3 regions of the Streptomyces sp. BB1-1-1 genome follow, and region 1 is predicted to be linked to each of the others. Evidence: predicted binding sites of a transcription regulator. Region 1 holds the regulator's gene; each other region holds the start of a gene.
What was found. Region 1 encodes HrcA, which represses chaperone genes, less so after heat shock. Its sites were predicted from a motif close to TTNGCACTCNGNNNNNCNGAGTGCNAA; they were not measured.

Region 1 (5,211 bases):
CGTGCTCGCGCAGGAAGCGGTTGACCAGGCCGCGGGCGGGGCGGCCGGAGAAGGCGCGGGTGAGTTCGGTGCGGACGAAGAGCGGGTTGGTCAGCGCCTGCTTGTGCAGGGCGTGCGCGCCGGACTCGGGGGTGGCGAGGAAGGCGGTGCCGAGCTGGGCTGCGCTCGCGCCGGCCGCGAGGACCGCGGCGATCTGGCCGCCGCGCATGATGCCGCCGGCGGCGACGATCGGCAGGCTCACCGCCTCCCGGACCTGGGCGACCAGCGACAGCAGCCCGGTGCCGGCGGTGCCGCCCGTCTCGGGGTGGTCCCGGTGGGTGCCCTGGTGTCCGCCGGCCTCGACGCCCTGCGCGATCACCGCGTCGGCGCCGGACAGCTCCACGGCCCGGGCCTCCTCCGCGGTGGTCGCGGCGACCAGGGCGAAGGTGCCCACGCGGTGCAGCGAGTCGACGACCTCACGGCTGGGGACGCCGAAGTGGAACGACACCACCGGCACCGGGTTGTCCAGCAGCACCGCGATCTTGGTGTCGTAGCCGTCGTCCCGGCCGCACTCGGGGTCGCCGAGTTCCGTCTCGTACCAGGCGGCCTCGCCGGCCAGCTGGTGGGCGTAGACGCCGACGGCGGCGGGGTCGGCCGTCTCGGGCTGCGGCATGAAGAGGTTGACGCCGAAGGGGCGGTTCGTCAGTCCCCGCAACTGCTTGATCTCCTGGTACATCCCGTCCGCGGTCTTGTACCCGGCGGCGAGGAATCCCAGCCCGCCCGCCTCGCAGACCGCGGCGGCGAGCTGCGGCACGGAGACGCCGCCCGCCATGGGCGCCTGCACGATCGGGTAGGGGAAAAGATCGGTCAGTGCGGAGGACATGACGGCATGTTGTCACGTCCTCCGAGCAAGTCCGAATCCAGGCTTCCGTTGGCATACGCCAGGAGCATCCGCATCGGAAAGCCCCTGGCGGCACGCCGTGACCGGTGCCCGTCAGCGCCCGTTGAAGGCATCCTTCAGCCGCGAGAACAGCCCCTGCTGCCCAGGCTGACAGTGCCCGCCCGGGGGACAACCCCCGGACCCCCGGCAGACCCCCGAGCGCCACGCCGACAAGCAGGCACAGCCCTCGGGACCACCACGTCAGCGCCCGTTGAAGGCATCCTTCAGCCGCGAGAAAAGCCCCTGCTGCCCAGGCTGGAACTGCCCCGTCGGGCGCTCCTCGCCACGCAGCGCGGCCAGCTCGCGCAGCAGGCGTTCCTGCTCGGGGTCGAGCTTGCTCGGGGTCATGACCTCGACGTGGACGATGAGGTCGCCCCGGCCGCCGCCGCGCAGGTGGGTGACGCCCCGACCGTGCAGCGGGATCGACTGACCGGACTGCGTGCCCGGGCGGATGTCGACCTCCTCCATGCCGTCGAGCGTCTCCAGCGGCACCTTCGTGCCGAGGGCCGCCGCCGTCATCGGGATGGTGACCGTGCAGTGCAGGTCGTCGCCGCGCCGCTGGAAGGTCGAATGGGGCAGCTCGTGGATCTCGACGTACAGGTCACCGGCGGGACCGCCGCCGGGGCCCACCTCGCCCTCGCCCGCGAGCTGGATCCGGGTGCCGTTGTCGACACCGGCCGGGATCTTCACGGTCAGCGTGCGCCGGGAGCGGACCCGGCCGTCGCCCGCGCACTCGGGGCACGGGGTCGGGACCACGGTGCCGAAGCCCTGGCACTGCGGGCAGGGGCGCGAGGTCATGACCTGGCCCAGGAAGGACCGGGTGACCTGCGAGACCTCGCCGCGGCCGCGGCACATGTCACACGTCTGGGCCGACGTGCCGGGCGCCGCGCCCTCGCCGTTGCAGGTGTTGCAGACGACCGCGGTGTCGACCTGGATGTCCTTGGTCGTGCCGAAGGCCGCCTCGTCCAGCTCGACCTCGATGCGGATCATCGCGTCCTGGCCCCGGCGGGTGCGCGAGCGCGGCCCGCGCTGCGACGCCGTACCGAAGAACGCGTCCATGATGTCCGAGAAGTTCCCGAAGCCACCCGCGCCGAAGCCGCCCGCGCCACCGCCGGCGGCCTGCGAGAGGGGGTCGCCGCCGAGGTCGTAGACCTGCTTCTTCTGCGGGTCCGACAGCACCTCGTAGGCGGCGTTGATCTCCTTGAACCGCTCCTGGGTCTTCGGATCGGGGTTGACGTCCGGGTGCAGCTCGCGGGCGAGCCTCCGGAACGCCTTCTTGATCTCGTCCTGGGAAGCGTCGCGGCGCACGCCGAGTACGGCGTAGTAGTCCGTGGCCACCTACGACTCCGCCAGGATCTGTCCGACGTACCGTGCCACTGCGCGTACCGCTCCCATCGTTCCCGGGTAGTCCATGCGGGTCGGTCCGACCACGCCGAGCTTGGCAACCGCCTCGCCGCCCGAACCGTAGCCCACCGACACGACGGACGTGGAGTTGAGTCCTTCGTGGGCGTTCTCATGACCGATACGGACGGTCACGCCCGGATCCTTCGCCTCGCCGAGCAGCTTGAGGAGCACGACCTGCTCCTCCAGCGCCTCGAGGACGGGTCGGATCACCAAGGGGAAGTCGTGCCCGAAACGGGTCAGATTGGCGGTGCCGCCGATCATCAACCGCTCCTCGTTCTCCTCGACCAGCGTCTCCAGGAGAGTGGAGAGCACGGTGGAGACCGTACCGCGATCCTCGGCCCCGAAGGCCTCCGCCAGATCTTCCACCAGGCTCGGCACGTCCGAGAAACGACGCCCGGCCACCCGGCTGTTGAGCCGCGCGCGCAGGTCCGCCAGGGACGCCTCGCCGAACGGCGCCGGGCAGTCGACCATCCGCTGCTCGACCCGGCCGGTGTCCGTGATCAGCACGAGCATCAGCCGCGCGGGCGCCAGGGAGAGCAACTCCACGTGCCGCACGGTCGAGCGGGTCAGCGACGGATACTGCACGACCGCGACCTGCCGGGTCAGCTGCGCGAGCAGCCGCACCGTGCGAGCCACCACGTCGTCGAGGTCGACGGCGCCCTCCAGGAAGTTCTGGATGGCGCGCCGCTCGGGCGGGGTCATCGGCTTGACGCCGGCCAGCTTGTCGACGAAGAGCCGGTAGCCCTTGTCGGTCGGGATGCGCCCGGCGCTGGTGTGCGGCTGGGCGATGAACCCCTCGTCCTCCAGGGCCGCCATGTCATTGCGCACGGTGGCCGGCGAGACGCCGAGGTTGTGCCGCTCGGTGAGGGCCTTGGAGCCGACCGGCTCCTCGGTGCCGACGTAGTCCTGGACGATGGCGCGCAGCACCTGGAGCCTGCGTTCACTGAGCACTCGCGCACACCTCCCGAAGTCGTCAGCCCGGCGATTTGCCTGTCTTCGCCTGTCTCACTGTCTGTCCCTGGCACTCACAGCGTGCGAGTGCCAGACTTCCCCGGCCCAGTGTACGGCCGTGGGGTACGCCCCCGGCAAGGCCGGGGCCGCGCCGCCGTGAACGGAGGCGTCGCACCGCTAGCGTCGTCGTCGTGACGGTGACTTGGGAAGACCTGGGATGGGAGCGGCTGGCGGCCGGGGTGGGGCGGCGCCGGCTGCCGGTGTGGGACTGCACCGCGGGGCTGGTCGTCGGCGCCGGCGCGGCCCTGGTGGTGGACGCGGGGTCGAGCCTCGGCGAGGGCGCCCGGTTGCGCGCGGGGGCGCAGCAGCTCGCCGGTCACCGTGTGACACATCTCGCGCTGACCCACCCGCACTTCGACCACGTCTTCGGCGCCGCCGCGTTCGCGGGCGCGGAGGTCTACGGCGCGGTGGGCACGGACGCGGTGTTCGCGCGGGGCGGACACGGACGGGAGGCGCTGCGCTCGGACGCGGTGGCCGAAGGACTGGACACGCGGCGGGCGGAGGAGGCGGCCGACGCGCTCGTCCGCGTCCGCCACGAGGTCTGCGGCGAGTGGACGCTCGACCTGGGCGGCGGCCGGCAGGTACTGCTCGCCAACGTGGGCCCGGGGCACACCGGCCACGACCTCGCGGTGCTGGTGCCGGGCGACCCGGAGGTCGTCTTCTGCGGCGACCTGGTCGAGGAGTCCGGTGAGCCGCAGGCGGGCCCCGACGCCGTACCGTCGCACTGGCCCGCCGCCCTGGACCGGTTGCTCGACCTGGGCGGCGAGGACGCGCTGTACGTCCCCGGTCACGGTGCGGTGGTGGACGCGGCGTTCGTCAGGGCCCAACGGGACGCGCTGGCCGCCCGCTTCGGCGTGTCGCGCTGATCACGGCGCGACCGCTCCTCGTATCGTCATCAGAATGCGCCAGTACTCCGCCGACCTGACCCCTTCGTGGAAGAAGCCGCAGCCGGTACCGGAGGTCCCGGCCGACCCCGGCCTGGTGGTCGAGGAGCCCGGCACCGGTTTCTGCGGCGCGGTGATCGGCTGCGAGGCGGGCACGGTGACCCTGGAGGACCGCTTCGGCAAGCACCGGGTGTTCCCGATGGAGCCGCGCGGCTTCCTGCTGGAGGGACGGGTGGTGACGCTGGTCCGGCCGTCGTCCGGCCCGGTACGCCCCACCCGTACGGCGTCGGGCTCGGTGGCGGTCCCGGGGGCACGGGCGCGCGTGGCCCGCGCCGGGCGCATCTACGTCGAGGGCCGGCACGACGCCGAGCTGGTCGAGAAGGTGTGGGGCGACGACCTGCGCGTCGAGGGCGTGGTCGTGGAGTACCTGGGAGGCGTGGACGACCTGCCGTCGATCGTCGCCGACTTCGCCCCGGGCCCGGACGCGCGGCTGGGCGTCCTGGTGGACCACCTGGTGCCGGGTTCGAAGGAGTGGCGGATCGCGGAGGCGGTGACGAGCGAGCACGCGCTGGTCGTCGGCCATCCCTACATCGACATCTGGGAGGCGGTGAAGCCGTCGGCGCTGGGGATCGACGGCTGGCCCCGGGTGCCGCGCGGGCAGGACTGGAAGACGGGGGTGTGCCGGGCGCTGGGGTGGCCGTCCGAGAACACCGGGGCGGTGTGGCAGGCGATCCTGGCGCGGGTGGGGTCCTACAGGGACCTGGAGCCGGAGCTGCTGGGGCGGGTGGAGGAGCTGATCGACTTCGTGACCGCGTAGGTCACCTTTCTCAGCCCCTCCGGCGTTTGAGGAGCGGGGGTCCGGGGGCGGAGCCCCCGGGTCGGGACGGGTAGGGGCGGCGGGGGCGAAACAGGCTGGTCAGTCCACCAGGTCCCGGACCACCGCGTCCGCCAGCAACCGCCCGCGCAGCGTGAGCACCGCGTGCCCGTCCTCGT
Region 2 (5,211 bases), 2.4 Mb from region 1:
AGGCGCTCCTGGAGCTTCTCGCGGTCCCAGTCGGAGTCCGTGTTCTCGATCTCGGCCTTGATCTGGGCGATGCGGCCCTGGACCTCGTCACGCTTGCCGGCACCGTCGACGATCGTGGTGTCGTCCTTGGTGACGGTGATGCGACGGGCGGTGCCGAGCACCTCCAGGCCGACCTGGTCGAGCTTGAGGCCGACCTCCTCGGAGATGACCGTGGCGCCGGTGAGGACGGCCATGTCCTGCAGCATCGCCTTGCGGCGGTCGCCGAAGCCGGGGGCCTTGACGGCCACCGCGTTGAACGTGCCGCGGATCTTGTTCACGACGAGGGTGGAGAGCGCCTCGCCCTCCAGGTCCTCGGCGATGATCAGCAGCGGCTTCGAGGCGTTGGCCTGGATGACCTTCTCCAGCAGCGGCAGCATGTCCGCGATGGAGGAGATCTTGCCCTGGTTGATGAGGATGTACGGGTCCTCGAGGACGGCCTCCATGCGCTCCTGGTCCGTCACGAAGTACGGCGACAGGTACCCCTTGTCGAAGGCCATGCCCTCGGTGAAGTCCAGCTCCAGGCCGAAGGTGTTGGACTCCTCGACGGTGATGACACCGTCCTTGCCGACCTTGTCCATCGCCTCGGCGATCAGCTCGCCGACCTGCTGGTCCTGGGCGGACAGCGCGGCCACGGCGGCGATGTCGGACTTCTCGTCGATCGGGCGGGCGGTGGCGAGGAGGTCCTCGGACACGGCGGCGACGGCCGCGTCGATGCCCTTCTTCAGCAGCGCCGGGGAGGCGCCGGCGGCGACGTTCTTCAGGCCCTCGCGGACCAGTGCCTGGGCCAGCACGGTGGCGGTGGTGGTGCCGTCACCCGCGATGTCGTTGGTCTTGGTCGCCACCTCCTTCACCAGCTGGGCGCCGAGGTTCTCGTACGGGTCCTCGATCTCGACCTCGCGGGCGATCGTGACACCGTCGTTGGTGATGGTCGGGGCGCCGAACTTCTTGTCGATGACGACGTTGCGGCCCTTGGGGCCGATCGTCACCTTCACCGTGTCGGCGAGCTTGTTGACGCCGCGCTCGAGGGCGCGACGGGCGTCCTCGTCGAACTTCAGGATCTTCGCCATGGGAGCGTGAGCCCTCTTCCGGAAATCTTGGGGTTATACGGCACTGCGCCCCCGACACCCGGCTTTTTATGGACGCGGGAGCCAGGGGCGCAGCTGGAAAGCAAGGTGCTTCGGTGAATTACTTCTCGACGATCGCGAGCACGTCGCGGGCCGAGAGGACGAGGTACTCCTCGCCGTTGTACTTCACCTCGGTGCCGCCGTACTTGCTGTAGAGCACGACGTCGCCGACGCTGACGTCGAGCGGAAGACGGTTGCCGTCCTCGAAGCGGCCCGGACCAACGGCCAGGACGACGCCCTCCTGGGGCTTCTCCTTGGCGGTGTCCGGAATGACCAGGCCCGAAGCCGTGGTCTGCTCGGCGTCGAGCGGCTGGACCACAATGCGGTCCTCGAGCGGCTTGATGGCAACCTTGGAGCTGGTGGTCGTCACGATCCGACCTCCCCCTTCGGAGATCTCACGGGGTTAACTGTCTGAGGTGGCGACCAGGTGGATCCGTCGTCGCGGGTGCCGGACCTGCCCGTCGCGTAGTTGGCACTCTCCAGTGGGGAGTGCCAAGGCCGAGACTATGACCGCGATTAGCACTCGGTCAAGCGGAGTGCCAATGCCGGCGGCGCGTCGGGCATATTTCGGCGGAAGCGGGGGGTGCTCGGGGGCCGCCCGCCCCGGCATCAAGAAGTCGGCGCAGGACGTCAGCGCAGGTTGTCAGAGGTAGTCGCTCAGGCGTCCCACCCTCAGCCCCTGCTCCTCGATCGTCTCCAGCAAACGTTCCGTGCGGGTGCTCAGGCCCAGGCCCGTCGGGTGGTCCGGGTCGACGGACACGATGTCGCCGGGGTGGAGGCGGCGCTCGCCGCGGGTGTAGGTCAGGTCGCCGTCGGCGTCCAGGGTCGCCCGCCACAGGACGACCGCCGCGATACCGCAGTCGGCGGCGGCGCGCAGGGTCGTGGTGTCGTACGTGCCGTAGGGCGGGCGGAAGAGGTGCGGGCGGACGCCGAAGCGGGACCTGAGCTTGGTCTGCTGGCCGCAGATCTCGGCGCGCTGGCCGGCGTAGGGCAGGCCGCGCAGGGAGCGGTGGTCCAGGGTGTGGTTCTGCAGGCTCGCGCCGACCGAGCGGAGCCGGGCGAAGTGGCCGTACGCGGGGCCGGCGACGGTGTCGGTGAGGAACAGGGTGACGGGGAGCCGTCGTTCGCGGATCAGCCCGGTGAGGGACGGGTCGCGCTCGGCGCTGTCGTCGAAGGTGAGGAAGACGACCCGGTCCGTGGTGCGGACGTGGTCCACGACGGGCGGCAGGTTCTGCCCCCGGTCGCTGCCCTGAGCGGGCTCACCGGCCGCCGGCTGCTGCGCGGGGCCGGCGAACTGGGCGCAGCCGGTGAGCAGTACGGCTGCCAGGGCGGCCCCGGCCGGCCGGAACCGCCCGCGCCTCACAGGTAGTCCTCCAGCCGGGCCACGGCGTATCCCTCGGCCGTGACCTTGTCGAGGAACTCGCGGACCATGTCGCGCATGGTGCCGCCCCAGTCGTCCTCGCCCCGGAAGTGGGTGAGGACGATGTCGCCGGGGTGGATCTTCCGGTCCCACTCCCGGTAGTCCCAGTGGTCGGCGAAGACCTCCTCGTTCCAGATCGGGGCGTACTCGATGCCGCAGGCCTTGGCGGCGCGCAGGGTGTCGCGGTTGTAGTTGCCGTAGGGCGGGCGGAAGAGGGTGGGGCGCTCGCCGTAGCGCTTCTCGATCACGTCCTGCATGCCGCAGATCTCGCGCTTCTGCTCGGCGTAGGAGAGGCCGGGCAGGTAAGGGTGGTGGAGGGTGTGGTTGTTGAGGGTGACGCCTCGGTCCTGCATCTTCTTGAAGTAGCCGTAGTCCTCCTTCGCCAGGTAGTCGCTGAGGAAGGCGGTGTACGGGATCTTCAGCTCGCTCATCATCCGCAGGAACGCCGGGTCCTTCTCGGCGCCGTCGTCGATGGTGAGGAAGACGATCTTCTCCTTGGTGGGGATCGAGGTGAAGACCGGCGGGAGGTTCTTCTGGCCGGTCACCTCGAAGCCCTTGCGCGCCTTGATCTCCGGCTTCTTCGCGGGGGGCGGCGGGGCCGTCAGCGGGACCTTCTCCAGCTTCCAGCGCTTGGCGGCGGCGACCCGGGCGGCGTGTGCGGCGCGCAGCTTGGACGCGTAGGCGTCGAGCGCGCGGGCCGGGGGTGCCTGGAGGGGCTGCCGGCCGGCGGCGCCCCGCACCTCGGAGGCGTCCTGCGCACAGCCGGAGGCGAGGGCGGCGACGGCGAGCGCGGCGACACCGCCGCGCATCCGGAGCCCTGGGGAGGACGCCCGGAACACCCTGGGCGCCCGGATTTTGTCATTTTGTACGACTGCTCGCATGGTGCGGGATCCTCGCAGTCCCCGGCCGTCGAACCCGGCCCGACACCGCGCCGGAGGCACACCATCCACCGACTGGCCCACAATGTTCCGGTGAACGACCTCGACGCCCTCCTCGCCCTGCTCACCCCCGAGGGCCGCGCCCTCCTCGACGAGGTGCGCGACACCGACCCCGCGCGGGAGTTGGCGGTGGCGACCCGGCTGCGGCGCACGCACCCCGCCGAGCTGGTGTCGGCCGCGCTCGGGCAGGCGCGGCTGCGGCAGCGGGCGGTGGCGAAGGTCGGGGCCGAGGACGCCGGGCGGATGTTCTTCACGCCCAACGGGGTCGAGCAGTCGACGCGGGCGAGCGTGGCCGCGTACCGGGCCGAGCGGATGTCGGCCCTGGGCGTGACCTCGGTCGCCGACCTGTGCTGCGGGATCGGCGGCGACGCGATCGCGCTGGCCCGGGCCGGGATCCGGGTGCTGGCCGTGGACCGGGACCCGGCGACGGCCGCCGCCGCCCGCGCCAACGCCGGGGCGCTGGGGCTGGACGGGCTGATCGAGGTGCGCGAGGCGGACGTCACGGAAGTCGACACCGGTGGGTACGACGCCGTGTTCGTCGATCCCGCGCGGCGGGGCGGGCGCGGCCGGATCTTCGACCCGGAGGCGTACTCGCCGCCGCTGTCCTGGGCGGTCGGGGCGGCCCGTACGGCTCCCCGCGCCGCCGCGCTGAAGGTGGCGCCCGGCATTCCGCACGAGGCGGTGCCGGACGGCGCCGAGGCGGAGTGGATCTCCGACGGCGGCGACGTCAAGGAGGCCGTGCTGTGGTTCGGCACGGCGCCCGGAGCGGTGCGCGCCACGCTGCTGCCGGGGCCCCGCACCCTGCTCGGCACCGGCCTGCCCGACCCGGAGGTCCGCACGCCCGGCCGGTACCTCTACGAGCCGGACGGCGCCGTCATCCGCGCCCACCTCGTCGCCGAGGTCGCCGAACAGGTCGGCGGGGGGCTGCTCGACGCGACCATCGCGTACGTCACCGCGGACGAGCTGCTGCCGACGCCGTACGCCACGGCGTACGAGATCACCGACCGCATGCCCTTCAACGTCAAGAAGCTGAAGGCGCTGCTGCGCGAGCGCCGGGTCGGCAACCTGACCGTGAAGAAGCGCGGCTCGGCGGTCGAGCCGGAGGAACTGCGGCGGAAGGTCAAGCCCCAGGGGCCGAACGCGGCGACGGTGTTCATGACCCGGGTCGCGGGGGCGCCGACGATGCTGATCGGGCATCCGGTGGGCAGGCCCTGACCGTCCGTTTCCCGCACCCGGCGGACAGGCGCTAACCCTCCGTTCCCCGCGCCCGGCGCGTCAGCAGCTCGCGTTCGCGTTCGTTGCGGGCCAGGGACGCGGCGCGTTCGAACTCCGCGCGGGCCTCGGCCTCGCGGCCCAGGCGGAGCAGGAGGTCGCCCCGGACGCTGGGGAGCAGGTGGTAGTCGCGCAGGGCGGGTTCGGCGGCGAGGGCGTCGACGAGGACGAGTGCCGGAGCGGGGCCCTCGGCCATCGACACGGCGACCGCGCGGTTGAGTTCGACGACCGGGGACGGGGCGCGGGCCGCGAGCAGGCCGTAGAGAGTGGCGATGCGCGGCCAGTCGGTCTCCTCGTACGTGTACGCCGTCGCGTGGCAGGCGGCGATCGCGGCTTGGAGGACGTACGGGCCCGGCGCGCCGGAGCCGGTGGTGTGGGCGCGGTCGAGGGCGGTGATGCCGCGGGTGATGAGCATGCG
Region 3 (5,211 bases), 990 kb from region 1:
CAGACCGCCACTGCCCCAGCGACTTCCGTCCCAGCCACTCCACCCCCGAACGGGAGGGCTCCGTGCCTTCGTCTGTCATGCCCACATCCAGGAAGGGTGACGGTCACCCGGCGCCGGCCGCCGTCTCCACCGTCGGCCTGCGCAAGTCCTACGGCGACAAGGTCGTCCTCGACGGCATCGACCTGCACATCCCGGCCGGGTCCGTGTTCGCCCTGCTCGGCCCGAACGGCGCCGGCAAGACCACCGCCGTCAAGATCCTCTCCACCCTCGTCTCCGCCGACGGCGGCCAGGCCCAGGTCGCCGGCCACGACATCGCCACGTCACCGGACGGAGTGCGGGCCGCGATCGGTGTCACCGGGCAGTTCTCCGCCGTGGACGGCCTGATCACCGGCGAGGAGAACATGCTCCTCATGGCCGACCTGCACCACCTCTCCAAGAAGGAGGGGCGACGGGTCACCGCCGAACTGCTGGCACGCTTCGACCTCACCGAGGCGGCGAAGAAGCCCGCCGCCACCTACTCCGGCGGCATGAAGCGCCGCCTCGACATCGCCATGACCCTCGTCGGCGACCCCCGCATCATCTTCCTCGACGAACCCACCACCGGCCTCGACCCCCGCTCCCGCCACAACATGTGGCAGATCATCCGCGAACTCGTCACCGGCGGCGTCACCGTCTTCCTCACCACCCAGTACCTCGAAGAGGCCGACCAGCTCGCCGACCGCATCGCCGTACTCAACGACGGCAGGATCGCCGCCCAGGGCAGCGCCGAGGAACTGAAGCGGCTCATCCCCGGCGGACACATCCGGCTCCGCTTCACCGACCCGGCCGCCTACCAGCGCGCCGCCTCCGCACTGGGCGAAGTCACCCGGGACGACGAGGCACTGGCACTGCGACTCCCCAGCGACGGCAGCCAGCGCGAGCTGCGCTCCGTCCTCGACCGGCTGGACTCCGCCGGCGTCGAGGCCGACGAACTGACCGTGCACACCCCCGACCTCGACGACGTGTTCTTCGCCCTGACCGGCCCCGGCATCCCGAACCAGCCCAAGGAGACTGTCCGATGAGCTCCCTCTCCCTCGCCGTGCGCGACTCGTCCACCATGCTGCGCCGCAACCTGCTGCACGCCCGGCGCTACCCGTCCCTCACCCTGAACCTGCTGCTCACGCCGATCGTGCTGCTGCTGCTCTTCGTCTACATCTTCGGCGACGTGATGAGCGCGGGGATGGGCGGCGGCGCCGACCGCTCCGCGTACATCGCCTACCTGGTGCCGGGCATCGTGCTGATGACCATCGGCGGCACCGTGGTCGGAACCGCGGTGTCCGTCTCCATGGACATGACCGAGGGCATCATCGCCCGCTTCCGCACCATGGCGATCCACCGCGGCTCCGTACTCATCGGGCACGTCATCGGCAGCGTGCTCCAGTCGGTCTTGAGCGTGGTCCTCGTCGGTGCCGTCGCCGTGGCCATCGGCTTCCGCTCCACCGACGCCACCGCCGTGGAGTGGCTGGCCGCGTTCGGGCTCCTCGCGCTGGTCGCCACGGCGCTCACCTGGATCGCCGTCGGGATGGGCATGGTCAGCCCGAACGCCGAGGCGGCCAGCAACAACGCGTTGCCGATGATCCTGCTGCCGCTGCTCTCCAGCGCCTTCGTCCCGGTCGACGCGATGCCGGGCTGGTTCCAGCCGGTCGCCGAGTACCAGCCCTTCACCCCCGCCATCGAGACCCTGCGCGGGCTGCTGCTCGGCACCGAGATCGGCCACAACGGGTGGCTCGCGCTCGCCTGGTGCCTGGCTCTCTCCGCGCTCGGCTACTTCTGGTCGAAGGCGGTCTTCAACCGCGACCCGAAGTAGCCGGGACGGGGCCGGCGGCGAGCACCCCGGACGCGCCCGAGGGCGGCACCCCCTGCCGGAACAGGGGGTGCCGCCCTCGGTACGTGAAGGACGGTTGATCAACCAGAGGTCGATCAGAAGTCCATGTCACCGCCCGGCATGCCGCCCGGGGCGCCGCCCGCGGCGGCCTTCTCCGGCTTGTCGGCGATGACGGCCTCGGTGGTGAGGAACAGCGCGGCGATGGAGGCGGCGTTCTGCAGGGCAGAGCGGGTCACCTTCGCCGGGTCGATGATGCCTTCGGCGATCATGTCGACGTACTCACCGGTCGCGGCGTTGAGGCCGTGGCCGACGGTCAGGTTGCGGACCTTCTCCACGACGACGCCGCCCTCGAGACCGCCGTTGACGGCGATCTGCTTCAGCGGGGCCTCCAGGGCGAGCTTCACGGCGTTGGCGCCGGTCGCCTCGTCACCCGACAGCTCCAGCTTCTCGAAGACCTGGGAGGCCTGGAGCAGGGCCACGCCACCACCGGCGACGATGCCCTCCTCGACGGCCGCCTTCGCGTTGCGAACGGCGTCCTCGATGCGGTGCTTGCGCTCCTTGAGCTCGACCTCGGTGGCGGCACCGGCCTTGATGACGGCCACGCCGCCGGCCAGCTTCGCCAGGCGCTCCTGGAGCTTCTCGCGGTCGTAGTCCGAGTCGCTGTTCTCGATCTCGGCGCGGATCTGGTTGACCCGGCCCTGGACCTGGTCGGCCGAGCCGGCGCCGTCCACGATCGTGGTCTCGTCCTTGGTGATGACGACCTTGCGCGCGCTGCCCAGGAGGTCGAGCGTGGCGTTCTCCAGCTTGAGGCCGACCTCCTCGGAGATCACCTCGCCGCCGGTGAGGATGCCGATGTCCTGGAGCATCGCCTTGCGGCGGTCGCCGAAGCCCGGGGCCTTGACGGCGACGGACTTGAAGGTGCCGCGGATCTTGTTGACGACCAGGGTCGACAGGGCCTCGCCCTCGACGTCCTCGGCGATGATCAGCAGCGGCTTGCCCGACTGCATGACCTTCTCCAGGAGCGGCAGCAGGTCCTTGACGTTGCCGATCTTGGAGTTGGCGATCAGGATGTACGGGTCGTCGAGCGACGCCTCCATACGCTCCATGTCGGTGGCGAAGTACGCCGAGATGTAGCCCTTGTCGAAGCGCATACCCTCGGTGAGCTCCAGCTCCAGACCGAAGGTCTGGGACTCCTCGACGGTGATGACGCCTTCCTTGCCGACCTTGTCCATGGCCTCGGCGATGAGCTCGCCGATCTGGGTGTCGGCGGCGGAGATGGAGGCCGTGGAGGCGATCTGCTCCTTGGTCTCGACGTCCTTCGCCTGCTCCAGCAGGGCGGCGGAGACGGCCTCGACGGCCTTCTCGATACCGCGCTTCAGGGCCATCGGGTTGGCACCGGCGGCGACGTTGCGCAGGCCTTCCTTGACCAGGGCCTGGGCGAGAACGGTCGCGGTGGTCGTACCGTCACCGGCGACGTCGTCCGTCTTCTTGGCGACTTCCTTGACCAGCTCGGCGCCGATCTTCTCGTACGGGTCCTCGAGCTCGATCTCCTTGGCGATGGAGACACCATCGTTGGTGATCGTGGGGGCGCCCCACTTCTTCTCGAGGACGACGTTGCGGCCCTTGGGGCCGAGCGTCACCTTGACGGCGTCCGCGAGCTGGTTCATGCCGCGCTCGAGGCCGCGCCGTGCCTCCTCGTCGAACGCGATGATCTTGGCCATGTGAAGTGGTCCCTCCAGGACTGGGGGTGATTCCTTCGGACCGCGCCCGCGCCCGCGACGGACGGCTCGCCGACCTGGCGGTTCCTTCCCCACCCGGCCCGCGGACCTCACCGACTCGGTCCTTCGTTGTCACTCTCACCTTCAGAGTGCTAACGCCAATGATTAGCACTCGCCCCTGCCGAGTGCAAGCGCCTCTCGGGGATCGGCGCGGGTTCCGGGCAGACCGAAGGGCCCGCACCCCGTGGGGTGCGGGCCCTTCGGAGAAGACCGCTGACTTGCCGTGGTCGCGCGTCTCAGGCGCTGAGGCGAACCATGTCGGCCTGCGGGCCCTTCTGACCCTGCGAGATCTCGAACTCGACCCGCTGGCCTTCTTCGAGGGTGCGGTAGCCGTCCATCTGAATCGCGCTGTAGTGGACGAAAACATCCGCACCACCGTCGACCGCGATGAAGCCGTACCCCTTCTCCGCGTTGAACCACTTGACGGTGCCCTGAGCCATGCCTAACTCCCCTATTACTGGCCCTTGCACAGATCCGCACTTCGCGGACCCGGGTCAGACCTCACCCCCCACGACTGGGGGCGTGCGCCGGAACGCGTCGACCGCGGCTGAATGTATCTGTCCAACTGCCGTCTGCAACAGGTCAATCGGACGAGAAATCTGGACGTACCCGGTCCGGAATGTGGCGAGAATTCGCCTGAATTCGGGTCAAGTCGGGGCACACAAAAAGAACAAAAGCCGCGAAATACGCCCACACTTTGGCTACATCTGGTCGGGCGAGCGGCAGGAATTCAGGGTTCCCGACCTTCCGATCGGGAGCGCGTTCCCCAACTCTACCGCGCTCAACCACATGGAATTGCCCCCTCCGCTTCTCTTACGGAGGGGGCAATTCGATGAACCGAGCGTTACTGCGATTACCGGAGGTAATCGAGGGGCGGGTCAGCCGCCGGCGACCGCCGGGATGATGGAGACGCCGGCGCCCTCGGGGGTCGCGGTCTCCAGGCCCTGCTCGAAGCGGACGTCGTCGTCGTTGACGTAGACGTTGACGAAGCGACGCAGCTTGCCCTGGTCGTCCAGGACACGGGCGGCGATACCGGTGTGGTTCTTCTCCAGGTCGGCGATGACCTCACCGAGGTTCGCGCCGTCGGCGGCGACCTCGGCCTTGCCGCCGGTGTAGGTGCGCAGGATGGTCGGGATGCGAACGGTCACGCTCATGCGAGGCCAGCCTCTCGGAAGGAGTCCAGGTTCGGGCGGATGGTGGCGGTGAGGCCGGTGCCGGCCACCGCGTCGAGGGTCTTCAGGCCGTCGCCGGTGTTGAGGACGACGGTGGTGAGGGACGGGTCCAGGACGCCGTCCTCGATCAGCTTCTTCGTGACGCCGACCGTCACGCCGCCCGCCGTCTCCGCGAAGATGCCCTCCGTGCGGGCCAGCAGCTTGATCGCGTCCACGACCTGCTCGTCGGTCACGTCCTCCACGGCGCCGCCGGTGCGGCGCGCGATGTCGAGGACGTAGGGGCCGTCGGCCGGGTTGCCGATCGCCAGCGACTTGGCGATGGTGTCCGGCTTCTGCGGGCGTACGACGTCGTGGCCGGCCTTGTACGCGGTGGACACCGGCGAGCAGCCCTTGGCCT

Region 2: groES (co-chaperone GroES) is a predicted target of HrcA. The motif match lies at 1,680-1,706, and genes of this name have one in related genera.
Region 3: groL (chaperonin GroEL) is a predicted target of HrcA. The motif match lies at 3,748-3,774, and genes of this name have one in related genera.

The regions. Positions count from the first base shown of each region.
Region 1 covers NZ_CP134203.1:5,832,364-5,837,574, reverse strand. The annotation lists gene RI578_RS26735 (nitronate monooxygenase) at 1-862, opposite strand, end outside; gene dnaJ (molecular chaperone DnaJ) at 1,121-2,257, opposite strand; gene hrcA (heat-inducible transcriptional repressor HrcA) at 2,258-3,274, opposite strand; gene RI578_RS26720 (MBL fold metallo-hydrolase) at 3,466-4,200, shown strand; gene RI578_RS26715 (DUF3097 domain-containing protein) at 4,235-5,035, shown strand; gene hemW (radical SAM family heme chaperone HemW) at 5,135-5,211, opposite strand, start outside.
Region 2 covers NZ_CP134203.1:3,464,934-3,470,144, forward strand. The annotation lists gene groL (chaperonin GroEL) at 1-1,106, opposite strand, end outside; gene groES (co-chaperone GroES) at 1,225-1,533, opposite strand; gene RI578_RS15785 (polysaccharide deacetylase family protein) at 1,807-2,526, opposite strand; gene RI578_RS15790 (polysaccharide deacetylase family protein) at 2,523-3,392, opposite strand; gene RI578_RS15795 (THUMP-like domain-containing protein) at 3,555-4,736, shown strand; gene RI578_RS15800 (RNA polymerase sigma factor) at 4,768-5,211, opposite strand, start outside.
Region 3 covers NZ_CP134203.1:4,843,202-4,848,412, reverse strand. The annotation lists gene RI578_RS22305 (ATP-binding cassette domain-containing protein) at 78-1,061, shown strand; gene RI578_RS22300 (ABC transporter permease) at 1,058-1,846, shown strand; gene groL (chaperonin GroEL) at 1,960-3,585, opposite strand; gene RI578_RS22290 (cold-shock protein) at 3,879-4,082, opposite strand; gene RI578_RS22285 (MoaD/ThiS family protein) at 4,521-4,796, opposite strand; gene thrC (threonine synthase) at 4,793-5,211, opposite strand, start outside.